DNA from 2 places in the Allorhizobium sp. nf9_anc genome. Region 1 is predicted to be linked to the other one. Evidence: predicted binding sites of a transcription regulator. Region 1 holds the regulator's gene; the other holds the start of a gene.

The links. Region 1 encodes LexA, which represses DNA repair genes until DNA is damaged. Its sites were predicted from a motif close to TGTTCNNNNTGTGTTCNG; they were not measured.
Region 2: the regulator LexA is predicted to act here: its motif matches at 3,872-3,889, upstream of AC02Y0_RS13535 (energy-coupling factor ABC transporter ATP-binding protein).

Annotation. Positions count from the first base shown of each region.
Region 1 is NZ_CM150481.1:1,764,198-1,773,839, reverse strand. It holds gene AC02Y0_RS08400 (ComEC/Rec2 family competence protein) at 1-2,406, shown strand, start outside; gene lexA (transcriptional repressor LexA) at 2,387-3,100, opposite strand; gene AC02Y0_RS08390 (DUF1003 domain-containing protein) at 3,302-3,844, shown strand; gene AC02Y0_RS08385 (VOC family protein) at 3,872-4,765, shown strand; gene kdsA (3-deoxy-8-phosphooctulonate synthase) at 4,762-5,610, shown strand; gene eno (phosphopyruvate hydratase) at 5,825-7,099, shown strand; gene AC02Y0_RS08370 (FtsB family cell division protein) at 7,247-7,564, shown strand; gene pdhA (pyruvate dehydrogenase (acetyl-transferring) E1 component subunit alpha) at 7,713-8,759, shown strand; gene AC02Y0_RS08360 (pyruvate dehydrogenase complex E1 component subunit beta) at 8,775-9,642, shown strand, end outside.
Region 2 is NZ_CM150481.1:2,754,643-2,764,284, forward strand. It holds gene ribB (3,4-dihydroxy-2-butanone-4-phosphate synthase) at 1-774, shown strand, start outside; gene AC02Y0_RS13515 (RES family NAD+ phosphorylase) at 998-1,696, opposite strand; gene AC02Y0_RS13520 (antitoxin Xre-like helix-turn-helix domain-containing protein) at 1,697-2,128, opposite strand; gene AC02Y0_RS13525 (GNAT family N-acetyltransferase) at 2,216-2,575, opposite strand; gene AC02Y0_RS13530 (winged helix-turn-helix domain-containing protein) at 2,667-3,854, opposite strand; gene AC02Y0_RS13535 (energy-coupling factor ABC transporter ATP-binding protein) at 4,036-4,716, shown strand; gene AC02Y0_RS13540 (energy-coupling factor transporter transmembrane component T family protein) at 4,710-5,315, shown strand; gene AC02Y0_RS13545 (biotin transporter BioY) at 5,343-5,906, shown strand; gene AC02Y0_RS13550 (DUF4424 domain-containing protein) at 5,988-7,016, shown strand; gene AC02Y0_RS13555 (methyl-accepting chemotaxis protein) at 7,242-9,248, shown strand; gene AC02Y0_RS13560 (methyl-accepting chemotaxis protein) at 9,423-9,642, shown strand, end outside.

The sequences.
Region 1 (9,642 bases):
CTGCCCGCGCATCGACCTACAGCATCCGGAGCCGTGGTCCGCAGCCGCAATAGACTGGGGCGGATTGGGCTTCATATCAGGCAGTGCACAACGGACGAGGTTCGCCATGGGCATCTCTTCCTCTTCGTGCCGGTCTGCCTGGGCGCAGGCGCTGCAATCTGGTTTTCCGTCAAGAGCCCGCCTTCTGCTTGGGTTCTTTTTTCCATCCTCACCGTGCTTTCGATCCCACTCGTGCGGTCGCTCAGACACACCGCCTCGCACATCCTCCTTTGGAGCATATGTCTGACTGTCATCGGGATGCTGCTGGCGGAGTGGGAGACCCGCCGACTGTCGACTGTGATCCTTGACCAGCCGCTCGTCACAACCGTGAGCGGGATCGTCGAGCGAAGGGAGCAGGGCGCAGCCGGCGAATGGCGCTACACTATGCGGATCCTGCAGACGGTCGAGCCAACGGTGCGGCGCCCGCCCGAACGTGTGAACCTGCTTGCCCGCAGCAAGCATGTGCCGGCCGCGATCGGGGAGCGCCTTACTGGCCGCGCGCGGCTCTCTCCCCCGTCCGGTCCGGCCCTGCCGGGTCTCAACGACTTTGCCTTCCAGAGCTACTTTGCCGGAATCGGTGCTGTTGGTTTCTTTCTCGGCCCACCGAAGCTGGAGCCGGGAGGGCAGGGGGATGCCGTGGGCCTCGCTGCACGCTTCGATGCGGCTTTGTTTTCGCTCAGAGACCGCATTTCGAATCGCATCCGCGAAGTCCTTCCCGGAGACCCCGGAGCCTTCGCCGCCTCGATCATCACCGGCGAGCGTCGCTCCGTGTCGGAGAACGCGACAGAGGCGCTGCGGGTCTCGGGACTTGCGCATATCACCGCGATCTCCGGTCTCAACATGGCGCTTGCGGCCGGTATCTTTTTCGTCGGCTTGCGTGGCCTGCTCAGCCTCGTGCCTGTTCTGGCCCAGCGCTATCCGATCAAGAAGATCGCGGCGGTGGGCGCGCTCATCGCGACGACCGGCTATGTTCTGATCTCCGGCTATCAGGTCTCGGCGCTCCGAGCCTATCTGATGACAGCAATCATGCTGACGGCCGTGCTTTTCGACCGGCCCGCCATCAGCCTGCGCAATCTCGCCCTGGCGGCGGTTGCCATCCTCTGTGTCCAACCGTCCACCGTCATGGGGCCGAGCTTCCAGATGTCGTTTGCGGCGACCGCCGGATTGATCGCGGGCTATGCCGGGTGGCGGGCAAGGCCGCGCGCGATCCTTCCGCCTGCGCGGTCTGTCGGCATGCGGATTGCAGCGGCAAGCGCCACATTTGTCGGTGGTACGCTTGCGACCTCCCTCATCGGCGGGATGGCAACGGCGATCTTTGCCATCACCCACTTTCACCGGCTCTCGACTCACGGCCTCGAAGCCAATCTCGCTGCAATGCCCCTGATCTCAATCGTCGTCATGCCCGCCGGCTTCATCGCCATGCTGATGATGCCGCTTGGTCTCGATGCGCCATTCTTTTGGGTGATGGGGCAGGGATTGGAACTGGTGCTGCTGGTCGCACACACCGTGGCCGGATGGGGTGGAGGCTACGTTTTCCCGCGATTGCCGGCCTCGTTCCTGATCGGCACGGTCGCCGGGATGCTGCTGCTGACGCTCCTGCGCACGCGCCTTCGCCATGCAGGCACGGCGTTGATCGCTATTACCGTCGCTGCAACATGGTGGGCACCGCCGGAGAAGCCAAGCGACGTGCTGATCAGCGAAGACGCACGCCTCGTGGCCGTCTGGACAGGGGAAGACCGAGGTGCCAGCCTCGCCACCAACCGCACGCGGCCGTCGGCCTTCCTGTTCGATCAGTGGCAGCCCGTCCTCGGTATCGACAAGCCCGTGCCGCCTCTGATGCTTGAGCTCGGGCCATTGCCGCCGTCACCCGATTGGCGCCTGGGCGAGACATGGACGGATGTCCAGCAACAGGAAGCAGAAGCGATCTTCGACCGCCTGATCACCTCGGCCGAGACCAGCCGCTTCGTCTGCATAAGTCAGGCGTGCGCGTTGAAGCTGATATCCGGAAAAACACTGATGACGGTCGACCGTTCCGAACTTCTCGGCGCAGCGTGTGACCGCGCCGATCTGGTCGTCCTCGCCGCGAGGACCCGGCAAACCTATTGCCGATCCGGTGCGGTTCTCTTCTCGCAGACCAGCCTGAGGGCCACTGGCGCTATCGAGATCTCAGGCATCGCAAACATGCCGCAAGGCCTGGCGATCAAAACTTCTTTCGAGGGGGCGGCGCGGCCTTGGACCGCGCACCGCCTTTATGACTGGCGAACCGGACAGGCCGATATAGAGCACCTAGCGCCTGAACCATTCAGCCGCGGCATGAAACGGCCGCTAGCGGACCCCATACCCGACATCAATGATAGCGGCGAATAAGCCCCACCAGCTTGCCCTGGATCTTGACGCGATCCGGCGGGAAGATGCGTGTTTCATAAGCCGGGTTCGCGGCCTCAAGCGCGATCGAGGCGCCTCGGCGGCGGAAGCGCTTCAATGTTGCTTCCTCGTCATCGACGAGGGCTACGATTATGTCGCCCGGATTGGCATTCGAGGCATTGCGAATGATGACCGTATCGCCGTCGAGAATGCCGGCTTCGATCATCGAATCACCCTTGACCTCAAGGGCGTAGTGATCCCCAGCGCCGATCATTTCGGCAGGCACCGTGATGTCATGCGTATTGTTCTGGATAGCCGAGATCGGCACACCGGCCGCGATTCGCCCCATGACCGGGACCGACACAGACGAGCTGCTCTCTTCCACCGGCGGCTTGGTGAGGCTTGGTGGCGGCGTCTTGCCGAGGCTGCCCTCGATCACGCTAGGCGCAAAGCCGCGACGCGGCTGCAGGCTCGGCGTATAGGCTTCCGGGAGCTTGATCACCTCGAGCGCACGAGCCCTGTTCGGCAGGCGGCGGATAAAGCCGCGTTCTTCGAGAGCCGTGATCAGTCGATGGATGCCGGATTTCGATGCGAGGTCCAGCGCATCCTTCATCTCGTCGAAGGACGGCGGGACACCCGATTCCTTCATCCGTTCGTGGATGAAGAGAAGCAGTTCCTGTTGCTTGCGCGTCAGCATATGTGGAGCCCCTTAGGGTGAAACAAATCCAGAACAGACACTATATGTTCCATTTGTGTTCCGCAAGTGGATAAATTTCCGTGAAGAGCCGGTGAGAAAATGCGATAGCCCGAGATGAAACTTGGCAACAAGACAGGATCGGCGCGCGGCGCTGCCAAAAAGACGTCTCGCATGCCGTGAGACCCTTTCGGGAAGTGGGATATGCTGAAAGACATCGAAAAGATTGTATTGGGCAAGCAGACCGCCGACCTGACCTCGGCCGAGAAGAAGGTGTTGAGCAAGGCGCGCGAACGCCGGACGGTCTCGACCAATGCCGGCGAGGACTTTCTAGCCGGCGCCACCTTCGGCCAACGTCTCGCGGATGCGATCGCGAGGGTCGGCGGATCCTGGGCTTTCATCATCGGGTTCATGCTCTTCCTCGTCGCCTGGGTATTCCTCAACACGGTCCTTCTTTCGACGCGCGCGCTAGACCCCTATCCCTTCATCTTTCTGAACCTCATTCTGTCCATGCTGGCGGCCATCCAGGCGCCGATCATCATGATGAGCCAGAACCGTCAGACGGAGCGCGATCGCTTCATGGCGGCCAAGGATTATGAGATCAACCTGAAGGCCGAGATCGAGGTCTTGGCGCTGCACCACAAGATCGATGAGCAGGTCCTAAAGGAACTGCGTGAGACCCGCGAGGAGATCGATGCCCTGCGCAAGGCGGTCGAGGCCCTTTCAAGCCGACCGAACAATTCCTAAATCTAGCTTCTGAAACAGAGACAAGTCATGTCCCATCCCATGTCTGCGCCGCGCGCCATCGATCACCTCGTCCTGCCCGTGGTCGATCTAGAGACCGGCCGAAACCGTCTGAACCAGCTCGGCTTCACGGTCGCCGCCGACGCGCGCCATCCCTTCGGCACAGAGAACGCCTGCGTCTTCTTCGCCGACGACACCTATCTTGAGCCGCTCGCCGTCGGAAGTCGCGAGGATTGCCTGGAGGCGCAGCGCAACAACAATGTCTTTGTGGCGCGCGACCAGGCCTTCCGCTTTCGTCGCGGTGAGGGGCTTTCTGCCTTCGTCGTCAAGACCGATGATGCGGCAGCCGATGATGCGCATTACCACGCCGAGGGGCAGAGCGCCGGTCCCTTGCTCGAATTCGCGCGCCAGTTTCGCTTCCCTGATGGTCGAACGGCGGAAGGCGCCTTTCGACTTGCCTTCGCAGCGGATCTGAGGGCGCCGGATTTCTTCGCCTTTGCCTGTGAGCGCGTGAACCCGCTTCCCGCTGATCGCGGCGCCCTGACTGTCCATCAAAATGGGTCGACGGGTTTAAAGCGGATCGTTCTGGTCGAGGAAAACCCGAGCGACTTCCAATATCTGCTGGAAATGGTGCTTGAGCAGCGCGACGTCACCGCCCACTCCTTCGGCCTCTCGATCGAAACCGCCAATGCGGCCGTCGATGTTCTGACGCCCGAAGGCTTCTTCGCCCATTACGGCCAGGATCTTCCCCTCTCAGAGCGTGGTCTCCTGGGTGCAGCGGTGGTCATCTCCACCGCTGATCTCGGCGTGACAGAAGCCTGCCTCGCTGCTAATGGCGTCCACTATCACAAAACGGGCGCGCGCCTCGTTGTCGCGCCGGAAAAGGGGCAAGGCGTGACCTTCGCCTTCGAGGAGTTGAAATGAGCGTTTCTCCCAATTCGGAAGTCGTGGTCGGTGAAGGCGCGGGCAAGGCCGTCTTCTCGCAGAAGGGCCGTTTCGCCCTGATCGCAGGTCCCTGCCAGATGGAAAGCCGCGATCACGCCTTCATGATCGCCGGCCAGCTCGTCGAGCTCTGCCGCGAACTCGGCCTCGGCCTCGTCTACAAGTCCTCCTTCGACAAGGCGAACCGCACCTCGCTGTCCGCCGAGCGCGGCATTGGCCTGGAAACGGCAATGGAAGTCTTCGCCGACATCAAGAAGGAATTCGGCGTTCCGGTTCTCACTGACATCCACACCGAAGAACAGTGCGCTGCGGTCGCCCCGACCGTCGACATCCTGCAGATCCCGGCTTTCCTCTGCCGCCAGACAGACTTGCTTGTTGCTGCCGCCAAGACCGGTCGCGCGATCAACGTCAAGAAGGGCCAGTTCCTCGCCCCCTGGGACATGAAGAACGTCCTCAACAAGATCACCGGTTCCGGCAACCCGAATGTGCTGCTCTGCGAACGCGGCGCCTCATTCGGCTACAACACGCTCGTCTCCGACATGCGCTCGCTGCCGATCATGGCCGCCATGGGCGCGCCCGTTGTTTTCGATGCCACCCACTCGGTGCAGCAGCCGGGCGGGCAGGGCGGCTCCTCCGGTGGCCAGCGCGAATTCGTCGAGACGCTTGCCCGGGCGGCAGTCGCCGTGGGTGTCGGCGGTCTCTTCATCGAGACTCACCAGGACCCGGACAATGCGCCTTCGGATGGTCCGAACATGGTGAAGATCGGAGACATGCGCCGGCTCCTGGAAAAACTCATCGCCTTCGACGAGATCGCCAAGGCATCCTGATCGGCCTTCCGCGGCGCTTCAATCGGTTGAACCGGAAGCGCCGTAGGCAGTTGCAGTTTAAATCGATTAGATTTCGTTCATTCCGCTCCCTATCCGTCATTGTATTTTCCCGATCATCGGATAAGAGAGGATGACTCACAGGCGGGTCCGGTGGCTTCTTGCCCGGTGATCGGCCTTCGGAGCCTTGTCCAATTTCCGTCTACAGGGAGCGAACATGACCGCCATTACCGACATCATCGGCCGCGAGATTCTCGACAGCCGCGGCAACCCGACCGTCGAAGTCGACGTCTACCTCGAAGACGGCAGCATGGGCCGTGCGGCTGTTCCCTCGGGCGCCTCGACCGGCGCGCATGAAGCCGTCGAGCTGCGCGACGGTGGCTCGCGCTACCTCGGCAAGGGTGTCGAAAAGGCAGTCGAAGCCGTCAACGGCGAGATCTATGATGCGATCGGCGGCCATGATGCCGAAAACCAGATCCAGATCGACAACCTGATGATCGAGCTCGACGGCACGCCAAACAAGGCGCGCCTCGGTGCAAATGCGATCCTCGGCGTCTCCCTCGCCGTCGCCAAGGCTGCAGCCCAGTCTTCCGGCCTGCCGCTCTACCGTTATGTCGGCGGCCCGAACGCCCACGTCCTGCCGGTTCCCATGATGAACATCATCAACGGCGGCGCCCATGCCGACAACCCGATCGACTTCCAGGAATTCATGATCGTGCCGGTTGGCGCCGACACCATCCGCGACGCCGTTCGCATGGGCTCGGAAGTCTTCCATACGCTGAAGAAGCAGCTCGCGGCCGACGGCCACAACACCAATGTCGGTGACGAAGGCGGCTTTGCCCCCGGTCTCGCATCGGCTCCGGCAGCCCTCGACTTCATCATGAAGTCGATCGAAAAGGCCGGCTACCGTCCGGGCGAAGACATGCACATCGCACTCGATTGCGCCTCGACCGAGTTCTTCAAGGACGGTAAGTACATTCTCGAAGGCGAAGGCCGCACGCTTGAGCCGGAAGCCATGGCCGAATACCTCGCGGAACTGGCTGCCAAGTACCCGATCTTCTCGATTGAAGATGGCATGGCAGAAGACGACTGGGATGGCTGGAAGGCTCTGACCGACAAGATCGGCAAGACGGTCCAGCTCGTAGGCGACGATCTCTTCGTCACCAACTCGGCCCGTCTGCGCGACGGTATCAAGATGGGCGTTGCCAACTCCATCCTGGTCAAGGTCAACCAGATCGGCTCGCTCTCGGAAACCCTCGATGCCGTCTCGACCGCACATCGCGCTGCATACACAGCCGTGATGTCGCACCGTTCGGGCGAAACCGAGGATTCCACGATCGCCGATCTCGCAGTTGCCACCAACTGCGGTCAGATCAAGACCGGCTCGCTTGCCCGCTCCGACCGTACCGCCAAGTACAACCAGCTGATCCGCATCGAGGAAGAGCTCGGCCCGCAGGCGCGTTACGCAGGGTCTTCCATCCTGCGCGGCTGATCGCCTTCGCATCCATTCTGAAAGCCCGTGCCGGTTCCCCGGCGCGGGCTTTTTCTTTCAGGTGTGGAACAGGGTCAACGATCGGTTAAGACATGCCCGCTAATCTGAACGGGAATTTCAGTTTCGCGTTTCAGGGCATTTGTCGGCATGTGGACCAGACATCACAAAAAGAAGAAATACGGTCGTCTCGTTCTCCCCGCCGTCACAATCGCTTTCCTGTCCTATTTCGGCTATCATTCCATTCATGGCGACTATGGCCTCAGGGCCGGTCAGGAATTCGAGCGTGTTCGCAAGGAGCGCGCAGCCGAGCTCGACAAACTGGTGGCGCAACGGACTGTCCTCGAAAAGGAAGTCAGCCTGTTGAGTGATGGCTCGCTGGATGAGGATATCATCGACGAAAAGGCGCGTTATCAGCTCAATATGTCCCGCCCGGATGAAATCGTCATCTTCAACACCTATTTCTGATTAACCTGAATTCAGTTAATCGTAAATTTTTTAGTCATTACAGTTGCTTGCGGCGAATGTGAGCCATGCATTTATGGCATTGCCGCCGTCGTCTTTCTTCCCTATTCTGTGTTCAACTTTGGACCATAATAACCCATGGGAGGGATGCATGGCGCCTCGCAAGCCAGCAGCTGCGAACGGTCGGAAGTCTTCCGCCAAATCGGCCGGCAAGGAATTCACCGGGAAGAACTCACCTGAATTTGGAGCAGACGAAGAGCTTCACGCCTATCGTGAAATGCTTCTGATCCGCCGTTTCGAAGAGAAGGCCGGCCAGCTTTATGGCATGGGCTTTATCGGGGGCTTCTGTCACCTTTACATCGGCCAGGAAGCTGTGGTCGTCGGCATGCAGATGGCGCAGAAGGAAGGTGATCAGGTCATCACCGCCTATCGCGACCACGGACACATGCTCGCAGCGGGCCTCAGCGCTCGTGGCGTCATGGCCGAGCTCACGGGTCGCCGCAGCGGCCTGTCGAAGGGCAAGGGCGGCTCCATGCACATGTTCTCGAAAGAGAAGCATTTCTACGGTGGCCACGGCATCGTCGGCGCGCAGGTTTCGCTCGGAACCGGTCTGGCCTTCGCCAACAAGTATCGCGGCAACGACAACGTCTCTGTCGCCTATTTCGGCGACGGCGCTGCGAACCAGGGCCAGGTCTACGAGAGCTTCAACATGGCGGCCCTTTGGCAGCTGCCGATCATCTACATCGTTGAAAACAACCGTTACGCCATGGGCACCTCGACGGCCCGCGCCACGGCCCAGTCAAACTACTCGCTGCGTGGCTCCGGCTTCGGTATCCCCGGCGTCCAGGTCGACGGCATGGATGTGCGTGCGGTGAAGGCTGCCGCCGATGAGGCGCTTGAGCATTGCCGTTCCGGCAAGGGTCCGATCATTCTGGAAATGCTGACCTATCGCTATCGCGGCCACTCGATGTCCGACCCGGCGAAGTACCGTTCCAAGGAAGAAGTGCAGAAGATGCGGTCGGAGCAGGATCCGATCGAGCAGGTCAAGGCCCGTCTCCTCGAGAATGGCTGGGCCTCAGAAGACCAGCTCAAGGCGATCGACAAGGATGTGCGTGACATTGTCGCGGACAGCGCCGATTTCGCCCAGGCCGATCCGGAGCCGGATGTTTCCGAGCTCTACACCGACATTCTTCTGTAATCGGGGAGGGAACCCATGCCGATCGAAATTTTGATGCCCGCCCTTTCTCCGACAATGGAAGAAGGCACGCTTTCCAAGTGGATTAAGCAGGAAGGCGACACCGTAAAGTCTGGCGACGTGATCGCCGAGATCGAGACCGACAAGGCGACCATGGAGGTGGAAGCCGTCGATGAAGGCGTACTCGGCAAGCTGCTGATTGCGGCCGGCACCGAGAACGTTAAGGTCAACACGCCGATCGCCGTTCTCCTGCAGGATGGTGAAAGCGCCGATGCGGCACCCGCTCCGAAGGCAGCACCTGCTGCCGCCGCGCCGGTATCCGCTCCGGCTGCCGAAGCGCCTGCTGCTGCTGCCGCCGTTCCGGCAGCTCCGAAGGTGGAAGTCGCTGCCGATCCGGACGTTCCGGCCGGCACCGAAATGGTGACGATGACGGTGCGTGAAGCGCTGCGCGAGGCCATGGCCGAGGAAATGCGCGCCAACCCTGACGTCTTCATCATGGGTGAGGAAGTCGCCGAATATCAGGGCGCCTACAAGATCACTCAAGGGCTGCTGCAGGAATTCGGCGCAAAGCGCGTCGTCGACACCCCGATCACCGAGCATGGCTTTGCCGGTCTCGGAGTTGGTGCTGCCATGGCAGGCCTGAAGCCGATCGTCGAATTCATGACCTTCAACTTCGCCATGCAGGCGATTGACCACATCATCAACTCGGCTGCCAAGACGCTCTACATGTCCGGCGGCCAGATGGGTGCGCCGATCGTCTTCCGCGGCCCGAACGGTGCAGCTGCCCGTGTTGGCGCCCAGCACAGCCAGGACTATGCGGCCTGGTACAGCCAGATCCCGGGCCTCAAGGTCGTCATGCCCTACACGGCAGCTGACGCCAAGGGCC
Region 2 (9,642 bases), 990 kb from region 1:
GTGCGCAATCTGGCCAACCCGAATGTCGGCCCTGCCGATTTCGTGCGCCCCGGCCACATTTTCCCGCTGGTTGCCCGCGAAGGCGGCGTCCTGATGCGCTCCGGCCACACGGAAGCCGCCGTCGACCTCTGCAAGCTTGCCGGCCTGCCCCCGATCGGCGTCATCTGCGAACTCGTCAATGACGATGGCACGGTGACCCGTGGCCAGCAGGTTGCGGACTTCGCCGTCAAGCATGGCTTGAAGCAGGTGTCGGTCGCCGATCTCATCGCCTATCGCCAGCGCAAGGAGACGCTGATCCAGCTCGTCTCCAAGTTCGACCTGCAGACCCCCTATGGTCCGGCGATGGCCTATGCCTATTCGCTTCCCTGGGATCCGATGCAGCATCTGGCTGTCGTCTTCGGCGACATCCGGGACGGCGAAGACATTCCGGTGCGCCTGCATCTTGAGCATGTCGGTCAGGACGTCTTCGGCACCAACCGGCAGGTCGATGGCATCATGAAGCGGATCGCCGACAAGGGCCGCGGCGTGATCGTCTATCTGCGCGAAGGCTCCGTCGGTGTCGGCGTCTCGACCACCGCGCGTGGCGGCAAGCATGACCGCGAAGATCATTCGGAAGCGCAGGCCCGCGAGAGCGAATGGCTGGAAATCGGGCTGGGCGCACAGATCCTCAAGGATCTCGGCGTCACCTCCATCCGGCTCTTCTCATCGCGCGAACGCCATTACGTGGGCCTCGAAGGGTTCGGCATTCGCATCGCTGCGACCGAGATCGTCTGAGGTTTTAGCGGGGCCTTCAGTCTCGATTGATGTGATGTGGCGGTTTACCGCCGCATGATCACCCCACCCCGGACCTGCGGTCCGACCCTCCCCCTCAAGGGGAGGGTGGAGTGTGGCCGCTTGCGCCTGCACCAAGGCAACCGGCGGCCACCCACCTCCCCCTTGAGGGGGGAGGTCGACGCGCAGCGGCGGGTGGGGGTGACCCGGTTGTCGCCCAACTAACTCAAGACCCGATCGGCCCGTCGACCATCGGCTCCGGCTTGCCCTTCCAGCTCAGCCGCCAGACATCGCCCTGGCGGACAGACTGGACGGCGGCGGGGCGGAGGATGGCGAAGCAGGTGCCGCCTTGATGGCGGACGGAAGGGTAGATAATGCCGTTCAGGCCTGCCCGTCTTGCCTCGAGGGCCAAGTGGTTTCCTTGCGGATAGCCGACAGACTTGTCCGACGACAGCGCCGGATGTCCCGGCGCATCGCTTAGGTCGAGAAAGGCGCCGGAGACGCTGCAGAGCATCTCGGCATAGTCAGCCACAGCCTGATAGGCGCTGGTTCGGGCCAGAAACTCCGTCATGTGAAAGGTGATTTCGGCCAGGCAGGTCTCGACCGCAAGCGCTGCATACCAGGCACCGCGCGTCTCGCCGTTGAAGCGATTAGCCTCGCGGGGCTTGGCATAGGCGAAGCTCGCATTAATGAAATGCGCATGCGGCACATCGTAGACGAGTTCGTTGGCCGCCAGTCCGGAAATGCCGGTCGCCTGTGCCTGCATGCGGGTCGAGGTTGCGGCCTCGATTTCGGCAAGCTCGGCCAGTTCCTCGGCCGTGTCAGCGAGCGGGGCCAGCACCGGCGGGCGCGGGCGCGCGGTGGAAACGAGCCGCACGGTCCGCGGATAAGCAACCGTCGAAACCGGCAGGCCGGCGATCAGCACTCAGAGTCCCCCGCGCACGGCGTCGACGTAGCGGCGAACCTCGAGCATGTGGGGAATGCCGCCCTCGATCATGGCGGCGACGGGGGTACGGCGATCAAAGAGCGGGCCAGAGTTTTCGAGGCTCGGCCAGCGATCGGCCATGGCATCGACGAAGAGCAGATGCAGCGCCTTGTAGATGCCCAGAAGCGCCGAGATCCGGGTCATTTGATCCTGGCTCAGCGTTTTGGTCACACTCTCCGGCTTCAACCGCTCCCAGGTGCTGAGGGAGACCCCGAGCAAGGCGGCCGCTTGCTGGCTGGTCAAGTCCCACTGGACCACGAGGCGACGGAACGCCTTCAGCGCTGCGGCCGAGAGCCGTTTGCGGTCCGCCTCGGAGGCAAAGCCTTGCGAGACTGGGGATGGGGCGGTGTGGCGTTCTGCGATGTTCAACACGCTAGAGCTCCTTCAGATGACATAGGAAATATATGTCATTTGAAGGCGTTTACAAGCCTGGGTATTATTAGGGCGATCTTATGGGAGCTAGACCACCCGACGCGCCATGCCGACAGAGCGTGGGGCTGTCTCATCGAAGCCGAACTGCGAATAGAGGCGGTTGGCGGGGACGTCGGCGATCAGGCTGACATAGGCAGACTTCGGCAAGGTGGCGATGAAGTCGGACAGGGCTGCCATGATCTGCTTGGCGAGGCCCCTGCCCTGATGATCCGGCAGGATGGCGATGTCTGTCACCTGAAAGAAGCAGCCGCCGTCGCCGATGATGCGGCCCATGCCGACCGTCTCGTCGCCCAGCATCAGGCTGACGCCGAAGATGGAATTGGGCAGGCCCTTTTCGGCGGCTTCACGGGAGAAGGGCGTGAGGCCGGATTGCAGGCGCAGGCGCATGTAGTCATCAATGGCGGGCACGCGGGTTTCGATGCGGTAGGCGCTGTTGTCGGTCACGTCGGATCTTTCTGTCTTAGGTGTTTGGGTTTGTTCAGCCGAGCCAGCCGGGCTGCAGGCGCACGGCTTCCATGCCGGCGAAGCGGGAGACGCGCTGGAGTTCTGCCTCCAGCTTCTCCAGACGGCCGGCGCTCGGCTTGATGCCCGGCTCAAGCCAGACGCGGCGGACATCCAGCACGCCTTCTCGGCGCTCAGCCTTCATGTCGATGCGGCCGATCAATCGGTCACCTTCGAGCAGCGGAAAGACGTAATAGCCGTATTGGCGCTTCGGCTCGGGCACGAAGACCTCGATGCGGTAGAAGAAGCCGAAAAGGCGTTCGGTGCGGTTTCGGTCGCGGATCAGGGGATCGAAGGGCGAGAGAACGCGGATGCGCCCCGGTGGCTCGGGGGCGTCGAGCAGTGCAGGAACCTGCGCGGCGAAGGCGAAGGAGGCGCGCGGTTTCCCGTCGACGGTTTCGAGCTGCAGCTCTTCCAACTCGTCGCGATGGGAGGCCACCCAGGCCTTGGCTTCATCCGGCGTGACGATGTCGAAGAAGGCGGCGATCTCGCCAGATGTCGCGAAACCGAGCCGGGTGAGAGCTGCCCGGCAGGCCCAGTCGACGAAGGTCTCGTGGTCGACTTCGGCTGCGTGATGGTCGGCGGGGATCACGCGCTCAGCGAGGTCATAGACTTTCTGAAAACCCTCGCGCCGCGCGATCGCAAGCTTGCCGGTGTGCCAGAGGAATTCGAGTGCCGTCTTCGAGGGATGCCAGTTCCACCAGCCGCCGGACTTGTGGTCTTCGGCCTTCACGTCCCGCGCCATGACCGGACCATGGTCACGGATTCGGGCGTAGGTTTCTTCAAAGGCCTGATCGAAGCCCTCCCCCTGCCATCTCGCCCAGTTCTGCCGAATGCGCTCCTCGCGGCGGACGAAGCGGTGCTTCCAATAGGGGAAGAAGGCCGAGGGGATGACCGAGGCATCATGCGTCCAGTGCTCGAACAGTGAGCGATCCTTCTCGGCCAGATGGGCAAGATCGGACTGGCGATAGGTCTGGTTGCGGGAAAAGAGGATCTGGTGATGCGCCCGCTCGACCCACTGGATGCTGTCGACCTGAACAAAGCCGAGGTCATGGATCAGATCGTAGAGCCCCTCACGCCCGAGCGCCTTCGTCGGCGAGCGGGACAGGCCCTGCCGTTCGAGGAAGATTTTTCGTGCAAGGGCGTTGGGGACCGGAATCGACATGGAGGCAGGCTAGGGCATGTTCGTGGTTTGTTCAATCGCTGAATATCGGAGGTTGTGGATTGCGGGTGCTGTTGATGGCAGAGGGCAGCCCCGCCCCGCTAGCGGGTGGGAGTTATGACCTCTGGCACCGCCATCCTCGTCGGTCTATAGGATCACAAACTGCCCTCGGAGACCCCACACATTGCACATCCGCTTCGATAACGCAGACCTGCGCTTCGGCGACCGCGTGGCCTTGCAGCCGCTTTCGCTGTCGCTTGTCGAGCCGCGTGTCGGCGTGATCGGGCTGAATGGCTCCGGCAAGACGAGTTTCGCGCGGCTGATTGCGGGGCTCGCCAAGCCCTCCTCCGGCACGGTGACGCTGGATGGGCTGGATACCGTGACGGACGAGAAGGCGGCGCGGGCGAAGACTGGATTTATTTTCCAGAACCCCGGCAATCAGATCATCCTGCCTGTCATCCGTGATGACGTGGCGCTCGGGCCGACGTCGCGGGGGCTTGATGCCGCGGAGGTCGAGCGGCTGGTCGATGAGGCGCTGGCCCGCTTCGGCATCAGCGATCTTGGCCCGCGGCGGCCCCATGAGCTCTCCGGCGGGGAGCTGCAGCTTGCCGCACTCGCCTCCGTCTGCGTCAACCGGCCTGACGTCGTCATCTTCGACGAGCCGACCAATCAGCTTGATCTCAGGAACCGTGCCCGGGTGAAGGCGGCGATCGACGGGCTTGGCGAACAGGCTGTGGTGATCAGCCACGACCTGGAGCTCGTTGCGGATTTTTCCCGCGTGCTGGTCTTCCATCAAGGCGCGCTCGCGTTCGACGGACACGGAGGCGAGGCGATCGCCCGCTACCGGGAGATCGCCGGATGCTGACGAGCCTGCATGTGGAGGGGCAAAGCCTGCTGCATCGTATCCCGGTGAAGCCGAAGCTTTTCGGGTTGATGGCCTTTGGGCTGGCGCTCTATTTCGTCGACCAGTTGGTCGTGCTCGGGGCCGCCACGGTGCTGACCGGCTTGCTCTATCTTTCCACAGGTGTCGGACTGGCCGAGGGCTTCAGGCGGCTCCGGCCCGTGCTGTTCACGATCGGCTTTCTGGCGGCGGTCAATCTCCTGCTGCTCTCGCCGCTCGAGGCCTTGGTCACAACGCTCAGGCTCATTGCGATCCTGTTTGTTGCGGCGGCCGTGACGGCGTCCACGACGATTGCCGATTTCATGGCTGCGGTCACCGATCTCGCCCGGCCACTGGAGCGGCTCGGCCTCATGAAAGCCGCCGATCTGGGTCTCGCGCTGGGGCTGGTGCTGCGTTTCGTACCGGAGATTGCCGGGCGTTACGAGGCGCTGAGGGAGGCGCATGCGGCGCGGGGCATCCCGGTGAAGCTGTCGCGCATGCTCGGGCCGCTGATCATTTCGACGTTGAAGGATGCGGACAGGATCGCGGAGGCGATTGACGCGCGGGGCATTCGGGGCCAGTAACGGAGCGATCTTTTTCGGGGACCTTTCATGACCACCAGAGACCTCGTGCTTGCCGCACTCTTCACCGCCATCATCATTGTGCTCGGCTTCATTCCGCCCGTGCCGATCCCGCTGCTGCCGGTTCCGATCACGGCCCAGTCGATGGGCGTCATGCTCGCCGGCTGCATCATCGGCGCCAAGCGCGGGGCGCTGTCTTACGCACTGCTCGTCGTGCTCGTCGCCGTCGGACTTCCAGTGCTTTCGGGCGGTCGGGGCGGTCTCAACGTGCTGATGGGGCCGACCGGCGGCTATATCTTCGGCTGGATCATTGGCGCCTTCGTCACTGGCTTCCTCGCTGAAAAGCTGGTCCGCGAGGGCCAGTCGGCCGTCAAGCAGATGACCGGCTTCTTCGTGGCCAGCGTCGTCGGCGGTATCGGCGTCGTCTATCTCTGCGGCATGCCGTGGCTTTCGGTCGTGGCCGGCACGCCGTTCGACAAGGTGGTCCTCGGCTCGCTCGCCTTCATCCCGGGCGATCTGGTCAAGGCCGCGATCGCCACGCTTGCAGCCCGCGCCGTGATCGTCGGCTATCCGCTTCTGCCGGCGCGCGCGTAACACCCAGAAAGCGTCGTTCAAGAATCGAAATGCCACCGCTAAGGTGGCATTTTCCGTTTTAGGTTCCGGGGGATTTGAACCGTGACGACACTGCCGAGAATTCTGCTCGCCTGCGCTTTGCAAGCGCTTGCCGCCACGTCCACGATGGCAAATGATTCCATGGCCACGCTTGAAGCCGGTGGACTGGTGTTCACGCGCAGCGAAGAGATCACCATGGCGAAGGAAGATCTCTACATCTCGCCGGAAAAGGTAGAGGTGAAGTATCTCTACCGCAACACTACGGACAAGCCCGTGAAGACGATCGTCGCCTTCCCCATGCCGAAGATCGGCGGACCGGTGGAGATCATGTCGGCAGTCCCCGACGAGCAGAGCGACAACTTCATGGACTTCTCCGTGGTCCAGGACGGCGAGGCGATCGAGGCGAACCTGCAGCAGCGCGTGCTGGTGCGCGGCATCGATTTTACCGCTGACGTCGAAAGCCAGGAGATCCCGCTCCAGCCGCTCCTGAAGGAAACGACGGAAGCGCTGAAGACGCTGGAGCCCGACGTCATCAAGGACTGGCTGGCCAAGGGACTGATCGTCGACCTCAACTACGGGATGGGCGGCACATCCGAGCCGGAATACGTTCCCGTCTGGGAGCTTGAATCCATCTACTGGTGGGAGACGACCTTTCCGGCCGGCGCCGAGGTCGAAGTCGAGCATCGCTATCGCCCGAGCGTCGGCGGAAGCGCGGGCCTCGTCTTCATGTGGGACGGCAAGCCTTCCGATTCCTATGCCGACTACCAGAAGCGCTACTGTGTCGATAAGGACTTCCTCAATGCCGCGATCAAGCTCGAAAAGAAGCAGAACCCCGATGCCGGCGTCTATTATTTCGAGCAGTGGCTCTCCTACATCCTGACGACCGGTAACAACTGGTACGGACCGATCGGTGACTTTCACCTGACCGTCGACAAGCTGAATGAGGATTCGATCGTCAGCTTCTGCGGCGAAGGCGTGAAGAAGACAGGGCCAACCACCTTCGAAATGCGGGCCAAGGATTACTATCCGTCGAACGATCTCAACATCCTGCTGGTCGTTACAAACAAGGTCGCGATGCAGGACCAACCGTAACAGTTACGCTTGCAATCGAATCTCACCGGTCAGGCAAATTCGCGCATGATCTGGTAACGGCTTGTAAAATCGTTTCGAAGAGGATCCCGGCTGATCGGTCGTTTCCGGTGTCCCCCTGAGCGCTCCATGACGGAGACGCAAACGCCCGAACGGATCATGTCACCGCTGCATCGCGACGCCGGGTCTCCGGCCGTCTGCCCATTTCGCGCGCCCGAAAGTCACGACATGTTTCTCAACAACCTTTCTCTCAGCAAGAAGCTGATCCTTACCTTTTGCACCATCATGGCCGGATGTTTCCTGGCCTCGGTTGTCGTCTTCGTCCAGGCTTACACGGCAAAGACCACGCTGATCGAACAGGATCGGGCACAACGCATCGTCAACCTCGTCGATGCGGCGGCCACTGCCATGGCCGAGCAGGCAGCCAATGAGCGCGGCTATCTGCTGTTCGGCAGCGAAAGCACGCTGGCGGCGGTTGCGACAGAGCGCAAGGCGCTCGAGGCAGCCCTTGGCGAAGCCCGCACGCTTGCCGGAAATGACAGCGCGCTTACCGCGCGTGTGGACGCCATGCGCGCTGCCGCAGACGCCTACGCCAATAAAGTGGCCGAGCCGCAGATCGCCGCCCGCAAAGCGGGTCAGACGGCCATTGAAGACATCGCCGCGATCGGCACGTCTGACGCGGCAGGTGCTCTGGATACGTTCCGGGCTGCCGCCACGGATATCAAGGGCGTGCTCGCCACCGAGACGGCAGCGACCCGCGCGCGTCTCGAGGCTGCGCACTTGGCGCTGGAATTGGCGCTGGTGCTCGGTGCGGGCGTTGCCGGCGTGTTTGCCGTCGGCCTGATCTGGCTGCTTGCCCGCTCTATCGTCACACCGATCACCGGCATGACCAATGCCATGACGCGGCTGGCCGCCGGCGACCACGCCGTGGATGTGCCGGCTGTCGACCGTGGCGATGAAGTGGGCCGCATGGCCAAGGCCGTGCTCGTCTTCAAGGATGCCGCGATCGAGAGCGCGCGCATGTCCGACGAGCGCCGTAGCTTGCGCGAACAGGCCGAGGCCGACCGCCAGCGGGCGGAAGCGGAAAAGGCCCGCGAGGCGGAAGAAGTGCGCTTTGCCATGACCGAACTCGCACAGGGCCTTTCGGCGCTGTCCGACGGTGACGTGGTGTTTCGCCTGGAGAAACCCTTCGCGGCTCATCTCGACAGCCTGCGAGGGAATTTCAACGAGTCGCTCGAGAAGCTGCATGCGGCGCTGAGAACAGTGGGTGCCAATGCGCAGGCGATCCATGCCGGCGCAGCCGAGATCCGCTCTTCGGCGGACGATCTTGCAAAGCGCACCGAGCAGCAGGCGGCCTCCGTCGAGGAAACCGCTGCCGCCGTCGAACAGGTCACCAAGACCGTGCGCGACACGGCAAAGCGCGCCGAAGATGTCGGCCAGTTGGTCGAAAGCACGCGGTCCGGCGCCGAGCGCTCCGGCGAGGTGGTGCGCAATGCCGTGTCTGCCATGACAGAGATCGAGCAGTCTTCCCAGTCGATCTCCAACATCATCGGCGTGATCGAGGATATTGCCTTCCAGACCAATCTGCTGGCGCTCAACGCCGGCGTCGAGGCCGCACGCGCTGGCGAGGCGGGCAAGGGCTTTGCGGTCGTTGCCCAGGAAGTGCGGGAACTTGCCCAGCGCTCCGCCAATGCCGCGAAGGAGATCAAGGCGCTGATCTCGAAATCGACCGCCCAGGTCGGAAATGGCGTGGCACTCGTCGGTGAGACCGGCACGGAGCTCGAGAAGATCGTCAACGCCGTCCAGGAGATCAGCCACCACGTCGGCGCGATCGTCACTGCGGCGCGCGAACAGTCGACCGGTTTGCAGGAGATCAATCTCGCGGTAACCGCCATGGACCAGGGCACGCAGCAGAATGCGGCCATGGTCGAGGAGCAGACGGCGGCCTCGCATACGCTGGCGGCAGAAGCGGACTCGCTGAACACGCTGCTTGCGCAGTTCCGGCTCGGTCAGTCTGGTGCAGCGCCTGCAGGAAGAATGGCGCAGCATCGTGTAGCCGCAACCTCGCCCGCCCCTGTTCGACAGCCCGCTCTCCGTCAACCGGCCGCGGCTTCCGCTTTGCATAACCCGGCCCCCTCGCCTGCCCGGGCACTGGCCGGCAAGCTCGGTCGCGCCTTCGGCATCGCTTCTGCGGCACCCGGCGAACCGGCAAAGCAGGACTGGACGGAATTCTGATTTCAGGGCCGGGCTGTGAAGCCCGGCCGTCTCCCGCAGGCGTGCCGTTATCCTCAATGAGGGTTTAAGAAATACCGCAAAATTTAGCGGTTCTTGCCCAAAGAATTAACGATATCTCGCCATCCTGCCGCGATTGACGGGGCCGTACCAGCGGCCGTGGGGATGGGACAAAACATGCTGAATTCGTTGAAGAAAATACCGCTCTCGGTGCAGATGGTGCTCGGGATCGGGATCGCGGTGGCCGCCATACAGGCAGGCACCGCAGCCTATGAGATTTCCGCCGAGCGGCTGAGCCTGACGGACAAGGCGGCCATGCGCGGCGACGCTGCACTTGATATGCTCGAGTCCGTGCACACCCAGGCCATGCTGAACCGCAAGGAAGTTGGCGAGGACG